Regions from separate parts of the Roseovarius tibetensis genome, predicted to be linked through region 2. Evidence: riboswitches for the same ligand, from Rfam matches in the RefSeq annotation. Region 2 holds a riboswitch; each other region holds the start of a gene.

Region 1 (6,679 bases), on a different contig from region 2:
CATCCAGCGCATCACCTCGGCGATGGAATGCGCCTCCTTGCGCGGCGGGATGGCGGGCCGATCGATCATCAGGACCGGCAAGCCCAGCGCGCGCGCCGCGATGATCTTGGCTTGCGCACCGGTGCCACCCGCATTTTTGGACACCACCAGATCGATGCGATGCTTGGCCAGAAGCGCGCGGTCTCCGTCCAACGTGAAGGGGCCACGATCCACGATCACAGTCGCGTCGGGAAAGCACAAAGGCTCTGCGGGAGGGTCGACCAGCCTGAAAAGGTAGCCATGCTGCGGATTTGCGGCGAAATCGGGCAAATGCATGCGCCCGACGGCCAGCATCACGCGTTTCGGCGGGCCGTCCAGCGCGGCCACCGCGCCCGCGATGTCAGGGACATGGCTCCAGCGGTCTCCCGGTTGTGCCTGCCACGGTGCGCGGGTCAGCGCGACAAGCGGGGTTCCGGTCTGCGCACAGGCCTCGATGGCATTGCAGCTCATTTGCGCGGCAAAGGGATGGGTCGCGTCGATCACATGGGTGATCGCATGGTCGCGCAAATACTGCGCCAGCTCCGCGACGCCACCAAATCCGCCGACGCGCATCGGCACGCCCTGCGGCGCGGGGCGGGTGACGCGCCCTGCCATGGAGACCGTACCGGAGAGGCCCGCGTCGGCCACCGCATGGCACAGGCTGCGCCCCTCGGTCGTGCCGCCCAGAATAAGGAGGTTCGGGCGCATGTCTGAGACTCCGTGGTTAACCGTGATCGGTTTGGGCGAGGATGGACCGGACGGTCTGTGCCGCGCAAGCAAAGAAGCCTTGGCACAAGCCGATTGCATCTTCGGTGCGAAACGCCACTTGTCGCTCTTGCCGGAAAGCGGGGCGCGGCGGATGGAATGGCCGGTGCCATTTTCCGACGGGCTTGACCTCGTGATGGCGCGACGCGGCCAGCCCACTGTGGTGCTGGCATCGGGCGATCCGTTCTGGTTCGGAGCCGGGACGTCGCTTGCCACGCGGCTTGAGCGGGCGGAATGGCGGGCGTTCCCCGGCCGATCAAGTTTTTCGCTGGCGGCCGCCCGGTTGGGATGGGCCCTGAACAAGGCGCTATGCCTTGGTTTGCATGCCGCTCCGCTGACCCGTCTGCGTCCGCATTTGGCACCCGGGCAGCGGATCATCGTCACGCTGCGCGATGGACAGGCTGTTGCGGAGCTTGGGCACTACCTGGACGACTGCGGCTTTGGCCGATCGCATTGCACGGTGCTGGAGGCGCTTGGCGGTCCGCGCGAACGGGTCACGGATTCCACGGCGCAAGACGTGCAGGGAGGCGAATTTGCCCACCCTGTTTGCGTGGCGTTCGAGGTCGCCGGCGACGGCGACGTGCTGCCGCTGGCGTCAGGGCGCGGGGATGACTGGTTCGCCAGTGACGGCCAGATCACGAAACAGCCCGTGCGGGCGTTGACACTGGCGGCCCTCGAACCGCGCCCTTTCGAGCATCTTTGGGATATCGGCGGCGGCTCCGGCTCTATCGGGATCGAATGGCTTCTGTCGGGCCCCACCCTGCGTGCCACGGCCATCGAGCCGCGCCCCGACCGGGCCGATCGGATACGCGCCAACGCCGCCAAGCTGGGCGTGGATCGCCTGTGCGTTGTTGAGGGCAAAGCCCCGAACGTCTTGACAAATCTCGCCTTGCCCGACGCGGTATTCGTCGGCGGGGGCCTGTCTCCGGCGCTCTTGGCGCAGCTGGAAACCCTTCCCAAAGGCACGCGGATTGTCGCCAATGCCGTGACATTGGAGAGCGAGGCGCTGCTGACGCAGTCGCAGGCCCGCCTTGGTGGCAAATTGATGCGGATCGAAATTGCCGATACCGCCCCGATCGGCTGCAAACGCGGCTGGCGCGCGGCCTATCCCATCACGCAATGGAGCCACGCCCTATGATCGTCGCGGGTTTCGGTTTTTCCACACGGGCGCGGGATGACAGCTTGCGCGACGCGTTGCGACTGGCCTGCGCCCGGGCCGGAATTTCCGGGCCGGATGCTCTGGCCACAGCACAAGACAAAGCCACGGCGCTCAATGCGCTTTCGCAGGCGCTGGGGGTTCCCGTTCATCCGGTCTCGCAAGAAACACTGGCCACTCAAACCACGCAGACACAGTCTGCTCGGGTCACGGCGGAGCGGGCCACCGGGTCCCTGGCCGAAGCCGCGGCCCTCGCCGCCGCCGGGACGGGTGCGCGGCTGTTGAGCCCGCGCATACACGCGCAGGACCGCCTCGCCAGCTGTGCCATAGCAAAAGGAGTCTCCTCATGACCGTCCATTTCATCGGTGCCGGACCGGGTGCGCCGGACCTGCTGACCCTGCGCGGCCGCGATATCATCGCGCGCTGCCCGGTTTGTCTTTATGCGGGGTCTCTGGTGCCAAGGGCCATTCTGGATCACTGCCCTGACGGCGCGCATATCGTGAACACGGCGCCCATGGATCTGGATCAGATCGTCGCCGAGATCCGGCAGGCCCAACAGGCCGGCCAGGATGTGGTGCGGCTCCATTCGGGCGACCTGTCCGTCTGGTCGGCCATGGGCGAACAGATGCGCCGCCTGCGGGCCGAGGGTATTCCGGTGTCGGTCACGCCGGGCGTTCCCGCCTTTGCCGCCGCCGCAGCGTCGCTCGGGGCTGAACTGACCCTGCCGGGGCTGGCGCAATCGGTCGTCCTGACGCGCACCCCGGGTCGAGCATCCACCATGCCCGAGGGCGAGACACTGACAAATTTCGCCGCCACCGGCGCCACGCTGGCCATCCACCTGTCAATCCAGAACCTGGTGCGCGTGGTGGACGACCTGACGCCGGCCTATGGGCCGGACTGTCCGGTTGCCGTGGTCTACCGGGCCAGCTGGCCGGACGAGGCGATCCTTCGCGGAACACTGGCGGATATTCAAGGCAAGCTGACGGAAAACATTCAACGCACGGCCCTGATCCTCGTTGGCCCCGCGCTGGCGGGCGAAGGGTTCGAGGAAAGCTGCCTATATGCGGAGACTTATGACCGCCGCTACCGGCCACAGAGCGCGGAGAGTCCGTGGATAAACTGGACGGAGGAAACAGAAAATGGGTGACTTGGCATGAAGGGGCTGCTGATTTCCGCGCCGTCGTCGGGCACCGGCAAAACGACTGTCATGCTGGGGCTGCTGCGTGCTCTGGCCGAAGATGGATTGGCCGTGCAGCCCTTCAAATCCGGGCCGGACTATATCGATCCGGCCTTTCACCAAGCGGCCAGTGGGCGATCCAGCTTCAACCTTGATGGCTGGGCCATGGGGCCCGAGCTCTGGCAAGCGATCTCGGCGCAGGGCGCGCATACGGATATCTGCGTGGCCGAAGGCTCCATGGGTCTCTTTGATGGCGTCGCCACGCGCGGCCAGCAAGGCTTCGGCAGCAGCGCCGAGACGGCGCAGGCGATGGGCTGGCCCGTGATACTGGTGCTCGATGTGGGCGGGCAGGCGCAATCCGCCGCCGCCACCGCGCTTGGTTTCAAAAGCTACAATCCCGACCTGCCCTTCGCGGGGGTGATCCTCAACCGTGTGGCATCGCCCCGCCACGAGCGGCTGACGCGTCTGGGGATGGATCGCGCGGGCCTGCCGGTTCTCGGCGTTTTGCCGCGGCGTGGCGACCTGGCCCTGCCGGAGCGGCACCTGGGCCTGATACAGGCCGTGGAACACCCCGATCTTGACGCCGCGATTGCCGGATATTCCAGCTTTCTGCGCGCGCATGTGGATCTTGCCGCCATTCGCGCGGCGGCCCGGGGCCGCGCTTTGCCCCCAACCCCGGCCAGCCTGCCCGGACCGCCGGCGCAGCGCATCGCGATCGCGCGGGATGCGGCGTTTTCCTTCACCTATCCGCATCTTCTGGAAGGCTGGCAGGAGGCAGGTGCGCAGATCATGCCGTTTTCTCCGCTTGCCGATGAGGCCCCGCACCCGGATGCCGATCTGGCCTGGCTGCCCGGCGGGTACCCAGAGCTGCACGCAGGCGAACTTGCCGCCGCCGAAAGGTTTCGCGCAGGCCTGCGCGCGCACGCGCAAACCCGCCCCGTGCATGGCGAATGCGGCGGCTACATGGCCCTGGGCGAAGCGCTGATCGACAAATCCGGCACCCGGCACCGGATGGCAGGGCTGCTCGGGCTTGTCACCAGCTATGAGAAACGCAAATTCCACCTTGGCTATCGGCGGGCGGTCCTTGAGGCCCCATTGCCGGGATTCTCTCCGGGCACGGCGCTGCGCGGGCACGAATTCCACTATTCGACCATTCTCGAACAGCCCGATGCGCCATTGGCGAAGGTGTGCGACGCCGATGGCTCTCCGGTGCCCGAGACAGGCTCGCGCCGCGGCCTGGCCTCGGGGACGTTCTTTCACCTTATCACCCAAGAGGAAGGCGCATGACCGGCTTTGTCAGTTTCGTGAGTTCGGGGCCCGGCGATCCCGAACTTCTGACACTCAAGGCCGTGGATCGGCTGAAGCGCGCGGATGCCGTGCTCTTCGATGACCTGTCTTCCGGCCCGATCCTGGGACATGTGCGCAGCGGGGCCGATCTTGTCGGGGTCGGCAAGCGTGCGGGGCGGGCCTCGCCCAGGCAGACCCATGTCAGTCAGCTTCTTGTCGACTACGCGCAGATGAACCAGCGCACAGTGCGGCTGAAATCTGGCGACAGCGGCATTTTCGGACGCCTCGAAGAAGAAATCACTGCGCTCAAGGCTGCAGGCATCCCCTTTGAAATCATCCCCGGTGTGCCTTCGGCCTGTGCAGCTGCCGCCGCTGCGGGTATTCCGCTCAGCCGCCGACTGACTTCGCGGCGTGTCCAGTTCATCACCGGGCATGACGTGACCGGACAGTTGCCAGACGACATGAATATCGCAGCGCTTGCCGATCCGACCGCATCCACGGTCGTTTTCATGGGCAAGCGCACCTTTCCCAAACTTGTGGACACGCTGCGCGGAGCCGGGCTGCCCGGAACCACGCCGGCGCTGCTGGCCGAGGGAGTCAGCACCGAGGCGCAACGTATCGAACGCCACACGGTGCAGTCGCTGGCAGACCAGCTGACCCAAGAGGTCAGCGACAATCCGGCGCTCATCCTTTTCGGCTCGCTTTGCGAGGATTAGGCCCAACTTCATCACTTGTTCGCCATCCGATGACCTGCAATACTCTCAATCACGGTGACGTGTTCAGCGTCTTAATAGGGAACCGGGTGCAAGACCCGGACTGCCCCCGCAACTGTAAGCGGCGAGCGTAATGGAAAACCACTGGCCCCTCCGGGCTGGGAAGGCCGGACACGCAGCGACCCGCAAGTCAGGAGACCTGCCGTATAAGAGCGAACCCGCCGCGCATGCGGCGCATCTTGCTGCCGGAGGGGCAGCCATAGAAACGAGGGATACCCCATGCATATCGAACCCGGTGTCGTTGACGGCGCCAAAATGGCATTTGCATATACGACCGCAGCCGGCGCGACCGGCTATACAGCAAAACTCGCACTGGAAGACCTGCGGGCGCATGACGCAGGTTCGTTTGCCGTAAGGACGCTCTTTGCAGCCGTCGGCACATTCGTCTTTTTCGAAGTCCTTCCGCATTTCCCGGTAGGGATCTCCGAGGTGCACTTCATTCTCGGCACGACATTGTTCCTGCTCATGGGAGCCGCACCGGCCGCAATTGGCCTCGCGTTCGGCCTGTTGCTTCAAGGGATGCTTTTTTCCCCGACGGACATGCCGATGTATTTCGTGAATGTCACCACCCTGCTGGTGCCGCTTTTCGCCATCACCGCGCTGGCACGACGGACCATTCCGCAAACCACGGCATATGTTGACCTGGACTATTCCAGCGTTCTGAAACTCTCCGCCATGTATCAGGGCGGCATTGTCGCCTGGGTCGCCTTCTGGGCGTTCTATGGCCAGGGCGCCGGCGCCGAGATATTCCAATCCGTCTGGACATTCGGCGCGGCTTACATGCTCGTGCTCCTTGTCGAGCCGATTGCCGATCTGGGCATCCTAGCCGGGGCCAAGGCCCTGCGCGGGATGGAGCGTTCGCGCCTGTTCACCCATCGGCTGTACAACGCCGCGTAGGCTTGCCATCGCAATCGAAGCTCGGGTCCCGCATACGGGCCCGGGCTTCCTCGTGCGTGGAAACCGACATGACACAACTTGATATCCGGCTCGTGGGCATCGGTACCGGCAGCCTATCGCATATCACGCTGGAGGGGGTACAGGCACTGCGCGACGCCGCCCTGATCCTCGTGCCGCACAAGGGGCAGGGCAAGGACGACCTCGCCGAGATTCGATACCAGATCATAGCGGCCACGGGGTCCCGGGCCGCTGTCGCTCAGTTCGAATATCCAGAGCGCGCTCCCGCCTTGCCCTATCAAGAGCGCGTCGCCCGCTGGCATGACGAGATCGCCCGTCGCTGGCAAGCGACCATCGCGCAGGCCGGGGTCGATGGCCCTGTCGCGCTTCTGGTCTGGGGGGATCCATCGCTCTACGACAGCACGCTGCGCATTGCCGCGCGCCTGCATCCCACCCCCTCCGTCCGGGTCGTGCCGGGCATCACGGCGATACAGGCGCTGACGGCGGCCCATGCAATCCCGCTCAACACGGTGGACGGCGCAGTGCAGATCACGACAGGGCGCCGTCTGCGGGCGTCCGGAATGCCACAGGATCAAGACACGGTGGTCG
Region 2 (7,997 bases):
CGGCCTCGATCGTCACGATCAGGTCGAAGCGCCCGGATGTCGTGTGCACGCGCTGCACCGCGCGCAGCGATTTGAGACGGGCAAGGACGGCCGGACCGGCGCGCGGTTCGATGCTCAGCAGGGCGGTGGCATGCAGCGCAGGGCGCGCGATCTGCCCAAGCCGAAGCGCGTAACCCGTGATGACCCCTGACCCCTCCAGCCGGTCGAGCCGGGCCTGCACGGTGGTGCGCGCAAGGCCGAGGCGGCGCGCAAGCGTGGTCACCGGAAGACGGGCATTGTCCTGCAAGAGCGCGATCAGTCGTCGGTCGGTTTCGTCGATTTGCATGATGGCTACGTCGTTATGTCTATTCAGGATGCCATTATATACATATTGACGCGATGATTCGACGTGTTTCTGCGGCAAACTTGTCTGGAAAGAGTTGATCGAAGGAAATCCCGTCATGCGCAACCGCCCCGATAGCCCTGATCCGCGCGCCCATCTGCGGCGCCATGCCCCGGATGCGCCGGTGCTTTATTTTTGCCCCGCGCGGCTTCAGGCCACGGCGCGTGACTTTTTGGCAGGATTTCCAGGACTTGTGACATATGCGGTGAAAGCCAATCCCGGCGAGGAAGTGCTGGCCAATCTCGTGCATGCAGGGATCGACAGCTTCGACGTCGCCAGCCCCGAAGAGATGCGCGCGGTGCGGGCCGTCGCCCCCGAGGCGGCGCTGCACTACAACAATCCCGTGCGCTCGCCGGCCGAGGTGGCGGTCGCCGCCGAGATGGGCGTGCGCTCTTTCTCGGTGGATTGCATGTCCGAGCTATCCAAGTTGCGGGGACATGTCCCGCCAGAGTCCGAGGTCAGTGTGCGGCTCGCCCTGCCGGTATCCGGCGCGGCCTATCATTTTGGTGAAAAGTTCGGTGCGGACCCCGACAGCGCCGCGGAACTGCTGCGCGCGGTGGTGGCACAGGGGTTCACCCCGTCGATCACGTTCCACCCCGGCACGCAATGCGCCGACCCGCAGGCCTGGGCCAGCTACATCACCGCCGCGGCCGAGGTCGCGCGCGCCGCGGGGGTACGGCCGCGCCGGCTCAACGTGGGCGGCGGGTTCGCCTCGCATCGTACTGGCGCCCTTCCCGATCTTGGCGCGATCTTCGCGCGCATCCGGACCGAGGTCGCGCAGCATTTCGGGGCCGAGGCGCCGCAGCTTGTCTGCGAGCCGGGGCGCGCCATGGTGGCCGAGGCGTTCAGCCTCGGGTTGCGCGTCAAGGCGCTGCGCGACACCGGGGCGATCTTCGTCAACGACGGCGTCTATGGCGGCCTGACAGAGATCCGCGATATCGGTGCGCCTGACCGCATCACGGTGATTGCCCCCGATGGCACGCCGCGCACCGGGGCGCTGCGCCCGCGGGTGGTTTATGGCCCGACCTGCGACAGTATCGACCGTCTGCCCGATCCGCTGCCTCTGCCCGAGGACATGGAAGAGGGCGATCACATCCTCATCGCCGGCATGGGGGCCTATACGCGCAGCCTGAGCACCGCGTTCAACGGCTACGGGTTGCGCGATGTGGTGACGGTCGCGCGGCTTTGACTCAGCGTTGTCGCATGGCATCCTGGTACATGGCCCAGCCCCGTGCGCCGCACGCCACGGCGTCATGCACCGCGCGCCCGACGGCCTCGCCCGTATCCGTGTGCAGCCCGGCATAGCGCAGCCCCCCCGCCGGGGCGGCGACCGCGATGCAGTCCGTGCCGGTTCCGGTCGCGATGCCGGTGGCAAGGTGCAGCCCGGCCTCGGCGATGGCTACGGTGCGCGCCTGCGTCGCGATGCTCAGCGCCTCGATCCGGGCTGCATCGGTGAGGCCGGTGTCGATCGCGACCGCGATGTTGATCGTGCCCCACGCGCGGGCGGTGGCGGGCAGCCGCGTGCCCACGCGTTCGGCATTCGACAGCCCCACAGTGGCCACGGCGCGCGCCGTGACGGTGCCCGCGGTGGCGCTGCGGTCCACATGCGTGCCGATATCGCAGGAGGTGAGAAAACACACAGCATCGCGGGCGCGTCGCGCGGTCAGCTCGCGGTCAAGCCACGCCTCGACATCCAGATCCTCGGGCAGATCGGCATTGCGCACCTCGCGCCACAGGATGCGGCGCGCCGTGACCTGACCGGGACGGTTGATCGCCCAGCTGAGCACCGGCATCTCGTGGTCCAGATCCAGGCAGAGCCACGGGCGCGCCAGGTTCAGGCCGCTCATCGCGTGACATCCATCGGCTGAAAGACCGGGCCCTGCGCGGTTTGCGCATAATGCGCCGAGACATGGAAGATGCGCGCAAGGTTGCCGGGCGTCAGCACTTCGGCCGGTGGGCCGTCTGCGGCGACACCGCCCTCGCCGAGCAGGATCAGCCGGGTGCAGTGCCGCGCGGCCAGCCCCAGATCGTGCATAGAGACGATGACGGCGCGACCGTCCCGCGCAAGGTCGGCGAAGACCTGCATGGTCGAGATCTGGTTTGCCGGATCAAGTCCGGCGATCGGCTCGTCGGCCATCAGCAGCGGGGTGTCCTGCGCCAGCGCGCGGGCGATCAGCGCCATCGCCTGTTCGCCGCCCGACAGCCGCGTGGCGGCGCGGTGGCGCAGCGCGTCCAGCCCCATCGTGGTCAGCGCGGCGTCCACATGGCGCCGGTCGGCATCGGTCAGCGATTTCAGTCCACGCAGATGCGGGGTGCGGCCAAGGGCCACGAGGGTTTCCACGCTGACCGGCCAGGCGATGTCGCGCGATTGCGGCATCCACGCACAGGCGCGGCCGCGCGCGTCGGGCGACAGCGCGGCAAGGCTGCTATGCCCCGCATGTGGCACCAGCCCGAGGATCGCGCGCAGCAGCGTCGTCTTGCCCGCGCCGTTGGGCCCGATAAGGCCGATACATTCCCGTGGTTCCACGGTCAGGTTCACGTCCCCAAGCACGGGCCGTCCGCGCAACTGCACCGACAGGTTCTCGACGCGCAGTTCCGTCATGCCATGTCCGCCCGCGTCTTGTAGATCAGGTGCAGGAACAGCGGCGCGCCGACAATCGCGGTCAGGACGCCAAGTTTCAGATCGCGCTCGGGCAGGATCAGCCGGGTTGCCAGATCGGCGGCCAGCACCATCGCCGCCCCGCCAAGCGCCGACGCCCACAGCAGACGCGAGGGTTGTGCGCCGGTCAGCGGCCGCAGCAGGTGCGGGACCACAAGCCCGACGAAACCGATCGCGCCCGCCACGGCCGTCGCCGCCCCCACCACGCAGGCCGTGCCGAAGACCAGCGTCAGCCGCAGCGCGCGCAGGCGGATGCCCATGGCCGCCGCCGCATCCTCGCCCAGGGTCAGCGCATCGAGGCCGCGCCCCAGCGTGGCCAGCGCCCCCCAGCCGAGGATCATCAGCGGCAGCGCCAGCCAGACATGCGTCATCGACCGGTCGGCCAGCGATCCCATCATCCAGAACACGATCTCGCTGGCCGCGTAGGGATTAGGTGACAGGTTCAGCACCAGAGATGTGAGCGCGGCGGCGAGCGAGGAGATCGCGATCCCGGCAAGGATCAGCGTGATCGACGCCCCGCGCGGGCCGGCCAGCAAAAGCACCAGCAACACGCCTGTCCCGGCCCCGGCAAGGGCCGCCAGCGGCAACGCAAGGGTGAAGGCCGCGGCAAGCCCGGTATGGATCGCCAGCACCGCGCCCAGGGCGGCCGAGCCTGAAACGCCGATCAGCCCCGGTTCGGCCAGCGGGTTGCGCAGGTAGCCTTGCATCGCAGCCCCGGCAAGCCCGAGGCTGACACCGATCATCAGCCCCAGAAGCGCACGCGGCAGGCGGATCTCGCGCATCACCAGCGGCAGCGGGCCGTCGCCGCCGAAGATCAGCGCGCGGAGATCCTCGGTCACGGTCGTTTCAGCCGGACCGACGGTCAGCGAGGCCGTGAACAGCGCCGCGACCACCGCCAGAAGGATCAGCGCAAGGCGGCTCATTCAACGTGCTCCGCCATGCGCTTGCGCGTCTGCACAAGGCGGTCCACCGCGTCTAGCGCGTGCGGCGTGCCGCAGATCCAGCTGGGCGAGGTGATCTGCATCCCGGCACGCGTTGCCCGCAGAATGTCGAGCGCGGGATGATCCAGCACCGCCTCGGATCGCGATTCTCCGGGCAGGGGCGTGCCGCTGATCAGCAGGTCCGGCGCGGCCATCACCAGCGTCTCGACCGGCACCGTGCCCCCGCCCCGAAGACCCATCTCGCGGGCGAGGTTGCGAAATCCGGCGGCCTGCAGGATGTCATTCGACAGCGTGCCACCCCCCAGGGTATAGCCATTTGGGTGATAGATCGCGGCACGCGGGCGGTTCGCGCCGGTTTCCGACAGCGCGTCGAGGCGCGCGTCGAACTTGGCGATCAGGGCCGCGCCGCGCGCCTTGTGTCCCAGCACGCGTGCCATCTTCGTGATGCGGTCGCGCGTATCGGCCAGCGAACTGGCCGGGGCGAACTGCACCACCTCGATCCCGACGCCGCGCAGCATCTCGACCGTGGCACGGGCGGTATAGGCCCCGGCAAGCACCAGATCGGGATCCAGCAGATAGACCTCTTCGGCGCGCCCGTGATTGACCGGATAGGCGCGGGCGGCCTCGGCCATGGCCGAACTGTGCGGATCGCTTGCCAGGTCAGAGACGGATATCAACTGACCGGGATCGGCCAGCATCATCGCCAACTGATCCGTGCAGAGGTTGATCGACACCACGCGGCGCGGGGCCGTGTCCGCCAGGGCCCCGCTGCTGGTGAAGGCCACGGACAGGCACAGGACGATCAGAGGCAATACCCGCATCGTGCCCTACCCCCGCGGCGCGACGGCGAACCGCGCGGCAAGGATCGCATTTCGTGGCACGGCCCGCGCGACAGGTCCGGACTGGATCATGGTCTGTCCCTTCGACACCCGGTTGGGCATGGATGGTCCAAGCTGTAGGTCAGGGGAAGGGACGGACCCTTTCCGCAGACGGCGAAAGCGCCACCACGACGGAAAAACCGTTATCCATGGCGCACCCCGCGCCCGGATAGGGTGATCGCTTCGGCAGGTCTCCTGACTTGCGGGTCGGCGCTTTACCGGGCCTTCCCGTCACGGGGGCGTGACAGTGGCATGATGCGGTATCGCTCGCCGCTTACAGTTGCGGGGGCAGTCACGGACTTGATCCACCATGGATCGCACCGGGTTCCCTTTTCACCGGGTCTTTTGGACCCGGACCGAAGCAACTCCAATGATTAAGCGCCCGACCGTGTCAGTGCAAGACCAAACCTGATCACCCCTCGCCAGCCGACCCGTTGAGCGGGGCGGCAAGCGCGGGTTCGGTCTCGGGCGCCAGCTCCTCGAAATCGAAATTGTCGAGACGGCGGGCGCGGCGTCCGGCCTTGTCGGCGGAAATCTTGATGTCCGAGATATCCTTGGACGCCTGGTTGAAATGCCGGTCGAGGTTTTCCACGCGGGTGCCCAGCCGGTCCACATCCGCAAACAGCAGCCCCAGTTCCCGGCGAATCGCGCCGGCCTGTTCGCGCATCCGGGCATCCTTCAGGATCGCGCGCATGGTGTTGAGCGTGGCCATGCAGGTCGTGGGCGACACGATCCAGACCTTGGCCGCGAACCCGTCGCGCACCACCTCGGGAAAGTTGGCGTGCAGTTCGGCATAGACCGCCTCGGACGGCAGGAACATCAGCGCGCCATCGGCGGTTTCGCCGTCGAGGATGTATTTCTCGGAGATATCCTTGATATGCTTGCGCACCGAGGTCCGCAGAAAACGCGCCGCCTCTGTCAGTTCCGCGTCGGTGGTGGCACGGCGCAGGGCCTCGTAGGCCTCCAGCGGGAACTTGCTGTCGATGCAGATCGGGCCCGGCGGGTTGGGCAGGTGGATCAGGCAATCGGCACGCTTGCCATTGGATAGCGTTGCCTGCAGCGAATAGCTGTCCGATGGCAGCGCCTTGGTGACGATGTCGTGCAGCTGGATTTCCCCGAACGCGCCGCGCGTCTGCTTGTTGCTGAGAATGTCCTGAAGCGACAGCACATCGCCCGACAGCTTGGTGATGTTGTCCTGCGCCTTGTCGATGACCTGCAGCCGCTGTTGCAGATCGCCAAGGCTTTGCGCGGTGCGCCGGGCCGAGCCTTGCAGGTTCTCGTTCATCCGTTCGGTGACTTGTGACAGGCGCTTTTCCATCAGTTGCAGCATGTGCGATTGCGCCGCCGATTGCGCCTCGGACACATGGGTGAGACCGCCGGCAAGCTGCTGTTGCCCGTCCGAAAGGCCCTGCACCCGCTGGCCAAGCTGCCCGACCTGCCGCGCCAGCGGTTCGGTCATCCGCGCGGACCGCGTGGCGGCGCGCACCGCGATCAGCAGAAGCACGAGGATCAGCAGCAGCACGCCGCCCCCGATCAGGGCAGCCAGCGTTGCGGGATCGTCCAGCGCAAAGGTCTGATCCCCGATCTGGATCATGTGCGACCGAACAAGCGGTCTATGTCGGATAGCGGCAACGCGACATAGGTGGGCCGCCCGTGGTTGCACTGGCCCGAATGCGGCGTGCGCTCCATCTCGCGCAACAGCGCGTTCATCTCGTCGGCGGACATGCGGCGGCCCGCCCGGACCGAGCCGTGACAGGCCACGCGGCTGAGGATCGCGTCGATGCGGGATTTCAGCGTGAAGCTGTCGCCGGCGTCGTGCAACTCGTCGATTATGTCGCGCAGCAGGGCGGCGGCGTTCACCGGGCCGAGGATCGCGGGGGTTTCGCGCACCGCGATGGTGGCGGGGCCGAAGGGCTCGATGCTCAGCCCCAGCGTGGCGAGGTCGGCGGCATGGGTGTGCAGCAGGGCGCAATCGGTCTCTGACAACTCGACGATCTCGGGGATCAGCAGCGCCTGCGCGGCGATCCCGGTCTCGGCCATCTGGCGTTTCAGGCGCTCATAGACCAGTCGTTCATGGGCGGCGTGCTGATCGACGATCACCAGGCCGGTTTCCGTCTGGGCGACGATGTAATTCTCGTGGATCTGCGCGCGCGCGGCCCCGAGGGGCAGGGCGGCGGCGTCGGTATCCTCGGGCGTTGTCGCCGTGTCCTCGACCCGTGCGCTCCACGCCTCGGGCATGTCGGAAAATCCCGGCGCCTGCGCCTGGTAGGCGGCTGCGCGGGCCTGCGCCGAGGGCCGGTCCATCTGGTAGACACGGCCGCCCGCAGGTTCCGGCCGGAATGCACCGAGGGCCGCGCCCGCCACGGTCGACGACGCCCGGTGCCCGGCCTCGGCCAGCGCATGCCGCAGGCCCGACACGATCAGCCCGCGCGCGATGCCGGGGTCGCGAAACCGCACTTCGGATTTCGCCGGGTGTACGTTGACGTCCACCAGCACCGGGTCGCAATCGATGAAAAGTGCCGCCGCCGGGTGGCGGTCGCGCGACAGCACGTCCTGATAAGCGGCGCGCAGCGCGCCGTAGAGCATCCGGTCGCGCACCGGGCGACCGTTGACGAACAGGTATTGCGCGACGGCCGATCCGCGCGAATAGGTCGGCAGCGCGGCAAAGCCGGTCATCCGCAGCCCGTCGCGTGTGGCGTCGATGCGCAGCGCGTTATCGGCGAATTCCGCGCCGAGGATACGCCGCAGACGCCCGTGCAGCGCGTCGAAGAGATCGCCGGTCTCGGCCTCGGCGCGGAAGGCCACGCGGCCCTCGCCGGCATCCGAGACGTCGCGCAGGGTGAACCCGACGCGCGGTTCGGCCATGGCAAGGCGCTTGACGATGTCGGTGATCGCCTGCGTCTCGGCCCGGTCGGTGCGCATGAATTTCAGCCGCGCAGGCGTGGCGTGAAAGAGATCGCGCAGCTCCACCACCGTCCCGGAATTAAGCGCGGCGGGCTTCACCGCGCCGATCTGACCGCCCGTGACGGCGATTTCGGCCGCGTCATGGCCGTCGGCCCGCGAGGTGATGCGCAGCCGCCCGACAGCCCCCAAAGATGGTAGCGCCTCGCCCCGGAAGCCGAACGAGTGGATGTTCA
Region 3 (6,679 bases), on a different contig from region 2:
CGCACAGATATCGACGAGCGTCACCGCCACCGCTACGAGGTCGACACGCGCTACCGCGAAAAGCTGGAACAGTGCGGGTTGACCTTTTCCGGCATGTCGCCCGATGGGCGCCTTCCGGAAATCGTCGAATGGTCCGATCACCCGTGGTTCATCGGCGTGCAATATCACCCCGAGTTGAAATCCAAACCCTTTGCACCGCATCCGCTTTTCGCCGATTTCGTCCGCGCCGCGATAGAGACGTCGCGACTGGTCTGACCGCGGACAGGTCAGGGGGGCCGCACCGGCGACCCCGCAGGATTTCCTGCTTCGGTCCATGGTTTTACAAGGTCAAGCACGCCCCATCATGTTGTCACGTCTTCTGCAGGCCTTTGCCGCCCCCGGGCCGACCCCCCTGCCCGAGCCCGACGAGAAACTGGCGCTCGGGGCACTGATGGTGCGCATCGCCAAATCGGACCGTCACTACGATGTCACGGAAATCCGGCGGATCGACCGGCTGCTGACGCGCCTCTACGATCTGGGGCCGGTCGAGGCGGCCAAGATGCGCGCCACCTGCGAAAAGCTTGAACATGCCGCCCCCGACACCGAGCGGTTCGGCCACCTCATCCGCGAAGGCGTCACCCATGAGACCCGCCTGTCCGCGCTCGCCGCGCTGTGGGAGGTTGTGCTGTCGGACGGCGAAACCCTGCCGCCCGAGTTGCGCGTGCTTGATGCCGCGCGCGCGGCCATGGGCCTGACCGAGGCAGACGGCGACATCGCGCGCGCCCGCGCCGAGGCGCCGTAAATTTCCAGTTTGCGACCTGTCATGCGACGTCCTATATCTGCTGAATGTTTGCAGATCTTCTCAACCGACTGGTTCAACCCGAACCCGACCCGCTCGATGACGGCGACGCACGTCTCGCCCTCACCGCGCTTCTTGTCCGTGTGGCCCGCAGCGATGGCGATTACGACGCCGCCGAGGTCGAGCGCATCACCCGGATCATCGAGACGCGCTACGACCTTTCGCAGGCGGATGCCGTGGCGCTGCGCGGCGAGGCCGAAACGCTGGAGGGCGAGGCCCCCGATACCGTCCGATTCACCCGTGCGATCAAGGATGCGGTACCTTACGAGGAACGGCGCGCGGTGATCTTTGCGCTGTGGCAGGTGGCAATGGCCGATGGAGCGCGCGACGCCAGCGAGGATGCGCTCTTGCGGCTTGTCGCGAACTTTCTTGGTATCTCGGACCGCGACAGCGCGCTTGCCCGACAGCAGGTCACCGCCGCCACAAACGAGTGACACCGCGTCAACCCCCGCGCATTGCGAGTTGCATTGCGGCTGATTTTCCTTCCTACTGTCACGGAAATGACATGGATCGCGACATCGGGGGATACGCGTGACGGAACGACCGGTTCTGGAAATCCGCAATCTGCACAAGGCCTACGGCGGGCTCGAGGTCATAAGGGGCGTCGATATCATTGCCCGCAGGGGTGATGTCGTCTCGCTTATCGGGTCATCGGGATCGGGCAAGTCCACGCTGCTGCGCTGTGCCAACCTGCTGGAAGACAGCCAACAGGGCGAGATCCTGTTCAAGAACGAGCCTGTCACGTGGAAAGGCACGGGCGCACATCGCCGACCCGCCGATGCCAGACAGGTGCTGCGCATCCGCACCAACCTGTCGATGGTGTTCCAGCAATTCAATCTGTGGGCGCACATGACGATCCTGCAGAACGTGATGGAGGCGCCCGTCACCGTGCTGGGCCGCGACCGCGCCGAGGCGGAACAGGCCGCGCGCGGCTATCTTGACAAGGTCGGAATCGCCGAGAAATGCGAGATGTATCCCGCCCAGCTTTCGGGCGGCCAGCAACAGCGCGCCGCCATCGCCCGCGCGCTGTGCATGGAGCCCGAGGCACTTCTCTTCGACGAGCCGACCTCGGCGCTCGACCCCGAGCTGGAACAGGAGGTGATCCGCGTCATCAAGGATCTGGCGGCCGAGGGCCGCACGATGATCCTGGTCACCCACGACATGAACATGGCCCGCGATGTCAGCGATCACGTCGTGTTCCTGCATCAGGGCCTGATCGAGGAGGAAGGCGCGCCCGACGCGCTCTTCAATGCCCCGAAATCGACGCGGCTACAGGGCTTTCTCAGCTCGACCATGGCCGCCTGAAACCACCAACCAAGAGGGAGCAACCACATGAAAAAACTCATGGTATCCACCGCCGCTGTCACCATGATGGCCGGCATGGCCATGGCGCAGGACGTCGTCCGCCTCGGGACCGAGGGCGCCTATCCGCCGTGGAACTTCATCAATGACGCGGGCGAGGTCGACGGGTTCGAGCGTGACCTCGGCGACGAGCTATGCGACCGCGCCGAATTGAATTGCGAATGGGTCACGACCGACTGGGACAGCATCATCCCCAACCTCGTTTCCGGCAATTACGACGCGATCATTGCGGGCATGTCGATCACCGACGAACGCGATGAGGTGATCGACTTCACCCAGAACTACACGCCCCCCGATCCTTCGGCCTATCTGGGCATGTCCGAAGACGTCGACACGACCGGCGGCGTGATCGCGGCGCAGACCGGCACGATCCAGGCCGGCTACGTGGCCGAATCGGGTGCGACGCTGGTCGAATTCGCGACGCCAGAGGAAACCGTCGCGGCCGTCCGCAACGGCGAGGCCGACGCGGTGCTGGCCGACAAGTCCTATCTCGTGCCGATCGCCGAGAACAACCCCGACCTGCGGTTTGTCGGCACGGACGTGCCGCTTGGCGGTGGCGTCGGTATGGGGGTGCGCGAATCCGACACCGAGCTGCGCGAGACCTTCGACGCGGCGATCCAGTCGATGAAGGATGACGGCTCGCTCAACGAACTGATCAAGAAGTGGGACGTGTCCTCGACCTTCTGATCCAGCCCCAGGCCCCCGCGCGGGGGCCTGCCACAGCCCTGGAGGCCGGCCATCTTTTCGTTTTGCTCCGACCCTGCGAGCCTCGAAGGCCTGAAATGGCTGTCGTGCTACCTGACCACGGGCAAGCACGCCAATCTCTATTACGCCACCGGCACCGTTCTGCTGCTGCTGGCGATCACCGCGCCCGCCGCCCTTGTCTTCGGTTTTGGCGGGGCGATGGCGGCCCGCTCGCGGATCTGGCCGCTCAACTGGTTCGGCAAGGGCTATATCGCCATCGTGCGCGGTGTTCCGGATATCGCGTTCTTTCTGTTCTTCGTGATCGCCCTCGACCAGCTCTTCGAGGCGATCCGCCACAAGGTCAAATGCCCCGATTGGGATCAGCCGATCTGGCAGGGCAACGATTTCGTCGTCTGTCAGGCGGCCAAGCTGCCCTTGGGCAATGCCCCGCAATGGGTGCATGAGACCTACGGCTTCTTCATCGCGGTACTGACCTTCGCAATCGTGTTCGGGGCGTTTGCCGCCAACGTGCTTTTCGGGGCGATGCGTGCCGTGCCTCACGCCCAGATCGAGACCGCCGAGGCCTACGGCATGACTGCGCGCCAGACCTTCTGGCGCATTCTTGTGCCGCAGATGTGGATCTACGCCCTGCCCGGCCTGTCGAACCTGTGGATGGTGCTGACCAAGGCCACGCCGCTGCTGTTCCTGCTGGGGGTCGAGGATATCGTTTACTGGGCCCGAGAACTGGGCGGGACCGCGAACCCGCGCTTTACCGACTATCCGCATGGTGACTGGCGCATGTGGTATTTCATGGCGCTGCTGGTCTTCTATCTGGGGCTGACGCGCATCTCCGAGCTGTTTCTCGAACGGGTCATGCAGCGGCTAAGCCACGGTCAGGCCACCACCGGCGGCGACGCCCAGAGGAAAGCCGCATGAGCTGCTGGCAAACGATCCAGGACTACGGGCTGCGCTCACTGGGCTATGGCGAGCGTCTTCTGCCGCGCGAGGGCTATACCCTGTGCGAGCATTTCACGCTGATCGGGTCGGGGCTGATCTGGAACGTCTATTTCGGCACGATCGCCCTTCTCGCGGGGTTTTTCCTTGCTACCGCCGTTGCCGTGGGCAAGGGCACGCGCAACCCGTTGGTCCGCAAGCCGTCGGAATGGTTCATCTTCATTTTTCGCGGCTCGCCTCTCTTCATCCAGTTCTTCTTTGCCTACTTCCTGTTCCTGTCGCTGAAATCCGTGTCTCCGGTCTTTGACGCGTTCACCTCGGCATGGCTGGGCGCGCTTGTCGTGCTGTTTCTCAACACCGCCGCCTATTCGGGCGAGATCTTCTACGGCGCGCTGCGCTCGATCCCGCGCGGTGATGTCGAGGCCGCCGATGCCTATGGCTTTTCGGGCCTGCCACGCTTTCGCAAGATCATCTGGCCCACGATGCTGCGGCTGGCCTGGCCCGCCTATACCAACGAGGCGATATTCCTGTTTCACGCCACCACATTGGTCTTCTTTTCCGGCTTCCCGGCATGGCAGCAACGCGGTGACGCGCTTTATTACGCCAATTTCTTTGCCGACAAGACCTTCAATCCCTTCGTGCCCTACCCGATCCTCGCGGGCTATTTCATTCTGCTGACTCTGGTGATCATCGGCATCTTCGGGCTGATCAACCGGCGTCTCAACCGTCACCTGCCGCAAGCGGCGCGGCGCGGTCTGCGATTGCGTCTGAACGTGATCCGATGAGCACCGGTCCGCGGGTCCTGATCCTGCTGCCCGCCGCCGGGGCGTCGTCGCGGATGCGCGGCCGCGACAAGCTGCTGGAACCGGTGCGCGGCCAGCCCCTGTTGCGTGACCGTGTGGCAGCGGCGCTGGATCTTGGGCTGGATGTCGCGGTGACGCTGCCGCCCGACCGGCCCGAGCGTGCCGACACCTTGCGGGATCTCGTCGGCCCACGCCTTCACCTGATGACCGTGAACGATGCGGCGACCGGTATGTCGGCCTCGCTGCGCGCCGGGGCGGATCGGGCGCGCGCGGGCGGTTATGCCGGACTGATGGTGGTCCTGCCCGACCTGCCGGATCTCTTGACGCAGGACTTGAAGACCGTTCTGCAAGCTAATGATTCAAGGTCGATCCTGCGCGCAACCTCTCAGGATGGCCGCGCCGGTCACCCGGTGATCTTCCCGGCCGATGTCCTGCCGACCCTGGCGCGGCTGACGGGAGATGACGGCGCGCGCGACATTCTGCGCACGCATCCCGTGCGCCATCTCGCCCTGCCCGACACACGCGCGACCACCGATCTTGACACGCCCGAGGCCTGGGCGACGTGGCGCGCACGCAACGGCGGCTGACCGGCGGACATTTTCTCTTTGCAATTCGGTCCGGTTTCAGTACCGTCACACCACTTTGGTCCGGGCATGATCTGTCCGGGTAATAGGGAACACGGTGCGGCCCCCGACAGGTGGCCAAGACCGCGACTGCCCCCGCAACTGTAAGCGGTGAGCGAAGCCGGACCCATGTCACTGTCGCGGACCCCGCGATGGGAAGACCCGGCAAAGCCATGACCCGCAAGTCAGGAGACCTGCCGAAGTGATCACCCTATCCGGGCGCGGGGCGCGCACTGGATAACGGTCTTTTCCGTAGTGGTGGCACTTTCACCGTCTGCGGAAAGGTATGCCTTTCCAACGACTTATCGTTTGGAACACCAATGCCGCCACGCGGCACCAATAGGCATGACATGACATATCTCAAGATGACCACGGCCAGCGCGCTTTGTGCGCTCTGCACCACACCCGCACTTGGACAAGAGGTTCTAGACCTCGACACGATCACCGTGACCGCCAACCAGACCATCACCCGGCTGGCGCGCAGCGGCTCAACCGTCGAGGTGATCGATGCAGATGCGATCCGGTCCGCGCCCCGCGCCCGCATCGGCGACGTCCTGACATTCGAGCCGGGCATTTCCGCCTCGGCCAACGGGCCGCTTGGCACGACCTCGACATTGCGCATCCGGGGGCTTGGCGGGGCCTATGTGCCGGTATTGATCGACGGCATCGACGTGACCGACCCCGCCAGCAGCGGCGGCGGCTTTGATTTCGGCGGGCTGACCAATGCCGGGCTGGGCCGGATCGAGGTGCTGAAAGGCTCGCAATCGGCGCGCTACGGTCTCAACGCCGTGGGCGGCGTGGTCAACATCGAAAGCCTGCGCCCCACCGAGGACGGCGTGCACGGCTTTGCCGAGGCCGAGGCCGGGCAATACGCCTTCCGGCGCGGCGTTCTCGGCCTGACCGCGCGCACCGACCGCACCGATCTCGCATTCTCGATCAGCCGGATCGAGACCGATGGCTTTTCGGCGTCGGCCTTCGGAACCGAGGATGACGGGTACGAGGCGACACAGGCCAATCTTTACGCACGCCACCAGCTTACCGACACTTTCGCGGCGGGCCTCAGTGCGCTTTACATCGACAGCCGCGCCGAGTTCGACGAGTTCGGCGGCGATGGTGCGCCCCCCTTCGACGAGTACAACAACCGCGAGGTGACGGGCGTGCGCCTGTTCACCGAACTGGACACAGGGCCGGTCACCCACGAGCTGTCCGTGTCGACCTTCGAGACGGATCGCGTCAGTTTTTCCAACGGCACCGGGGATCGGTTCAAGGGCGAACGCGACCGCATCGAGTATCGGGGCAGCTATGATCCGGGGGGCATCTGGACGCTTAATTTCGGCGGCGACTACACCGAGGAAGAGGATCTCAACCAGACCATCGACCTGACCGGCCTGCAGGCGGAACTTCTGGTCGCCCCG

What was found. Region 2 has a riboswitch for cobalamin ahead of ACROSR_RS04580 (ABC transporter substrate-binding protein). Riboswitches for the same ligand answer to the same signal wherever they lie in the genome.
Region 1: another riboswitch for cobalamin. It lies ahead of ACROSR_RS12185 (energy-coupling factor ABC transporter permease); the one in region 2 lies ahead of ACROSR_RS04580 (ABC transporter substrate-binding protein).
Region 3: another riboswitch for cobalamin. It lies ahead of ACROSR_RS15655 (TonB-dependent receptor plug domain-containing protein); the one in region 2 lies ahead of ACROSR_RS04580 (ABC transporter substrate-binding protein).

What each region holds. Positions count from the first base shown of each region.
Region 1 is NZ_JBPBBB010000017.1:37,471-44,149, reverse strand. It holds gene ACROSR_RS12215 (cobalt-precorrin-6A reductase) at 1-726, opposite strand, end outside; gene cbiE (precorrin-6y C5,15-methyltransferase (decarboxylating) subunit CbiE) at 725-1,921, shown strand; gene ACROSR_RS12205 (cobalamin biosynthesis protein) at 1,918-2,289, shown strand; gene cobM (precorrin-4 C(11)-methyltransferase) at 2,286-3,086, shown strand; gene ACROSR_RS12195 (cobyrinic acid a,c-diamide synthase CobB) at 3,093-4,403, shown strand; gene cobA (uroporphyrinogen-III C-methyltransferase) at 4,400-5,119, shown strand; cobalamin riboswitch at 5,155-5,337, shown strand; gene ACROSR_RS12185 (energy-coupling factor ABC transporter permease) at 5,396-6,073, shown strand; gene cobF (precorrin-6A synthase (deacetylating)) at 6,142-6,679, shown strand, end outside.
Region 2 is NZ_JBPBBB010000004.1:105,758-113,754, forward strand. It holds gene ACROSR_RS04555 (Lrp/AsnC family transcriptional regulator) at 1-325, opposite strand, end outside; gene ACROSR_RS04560 (type III PLP-dependent enzyme) at 441-1,571, shown strand; gene ACROSR_RS04565 (adenosylcobinamide amidohydrolase) at 1,573-2,229, opposite strand; gene ACROSR_RS04570 (ABC transporter ATP-binding protein) at 2,226-2,984, opposite strand; gene ACROSR_RS04575 (FecCD family ABC transporter permease) at 2,981-3,964, opposite strand; gene ACROSR_RS04580 (ABC transporter substrate-binding protein) at 3,961-4,803, opposite strand; cobalamin riboswitch at 5,029-5,236, opposite strand; gene ACROSR_RS04585 (DNA recombination protein RmuC) at 5,273-6,454, opposite strand; gene mutL (DNA mismatch repair endonuclease MutL) at 6,451-7,997, opposite strand, start outside.
Region 3 is NZ_JBPBBB010000030.1:25,656-32,334, forward strand. It holds gene pyrG (CTP synthase) at 1-255, shown strand, start outside; gene ACROSR_RS15620 (tellurite resistance TerB family protein) at 344-781, shown strand; gene ACROSR_RS15625 (tellurite resistance TerB family protein) at 826-1,272, shown strand; gene ACROSR_RS15630 (ABC transporter ATP-binding protein) at 1,370-2,143, shown strand; gene ACROSR_RS15635 (transporter substrate-binding domain-containing protein) at 2,171-2,887, shown strand; gene ACROSR_RS15640 (ABC transporter permease) at 2,939-3,820, shown strand; gene ACROSR_RS15645 (ABC transporter permease) at 3,817-4,623, shown strand; gene ACROSR_RS15650 (nucleotidyltransferase family protein) at 4,620-5,228, shown strand; cobalamin riboswitch at 5,268-5,480, shown strand; gene ACROSR_RS15655 (TonB-dependent receptor plug domain-containing protein) at 5,615-6,679, shown strand, end outside.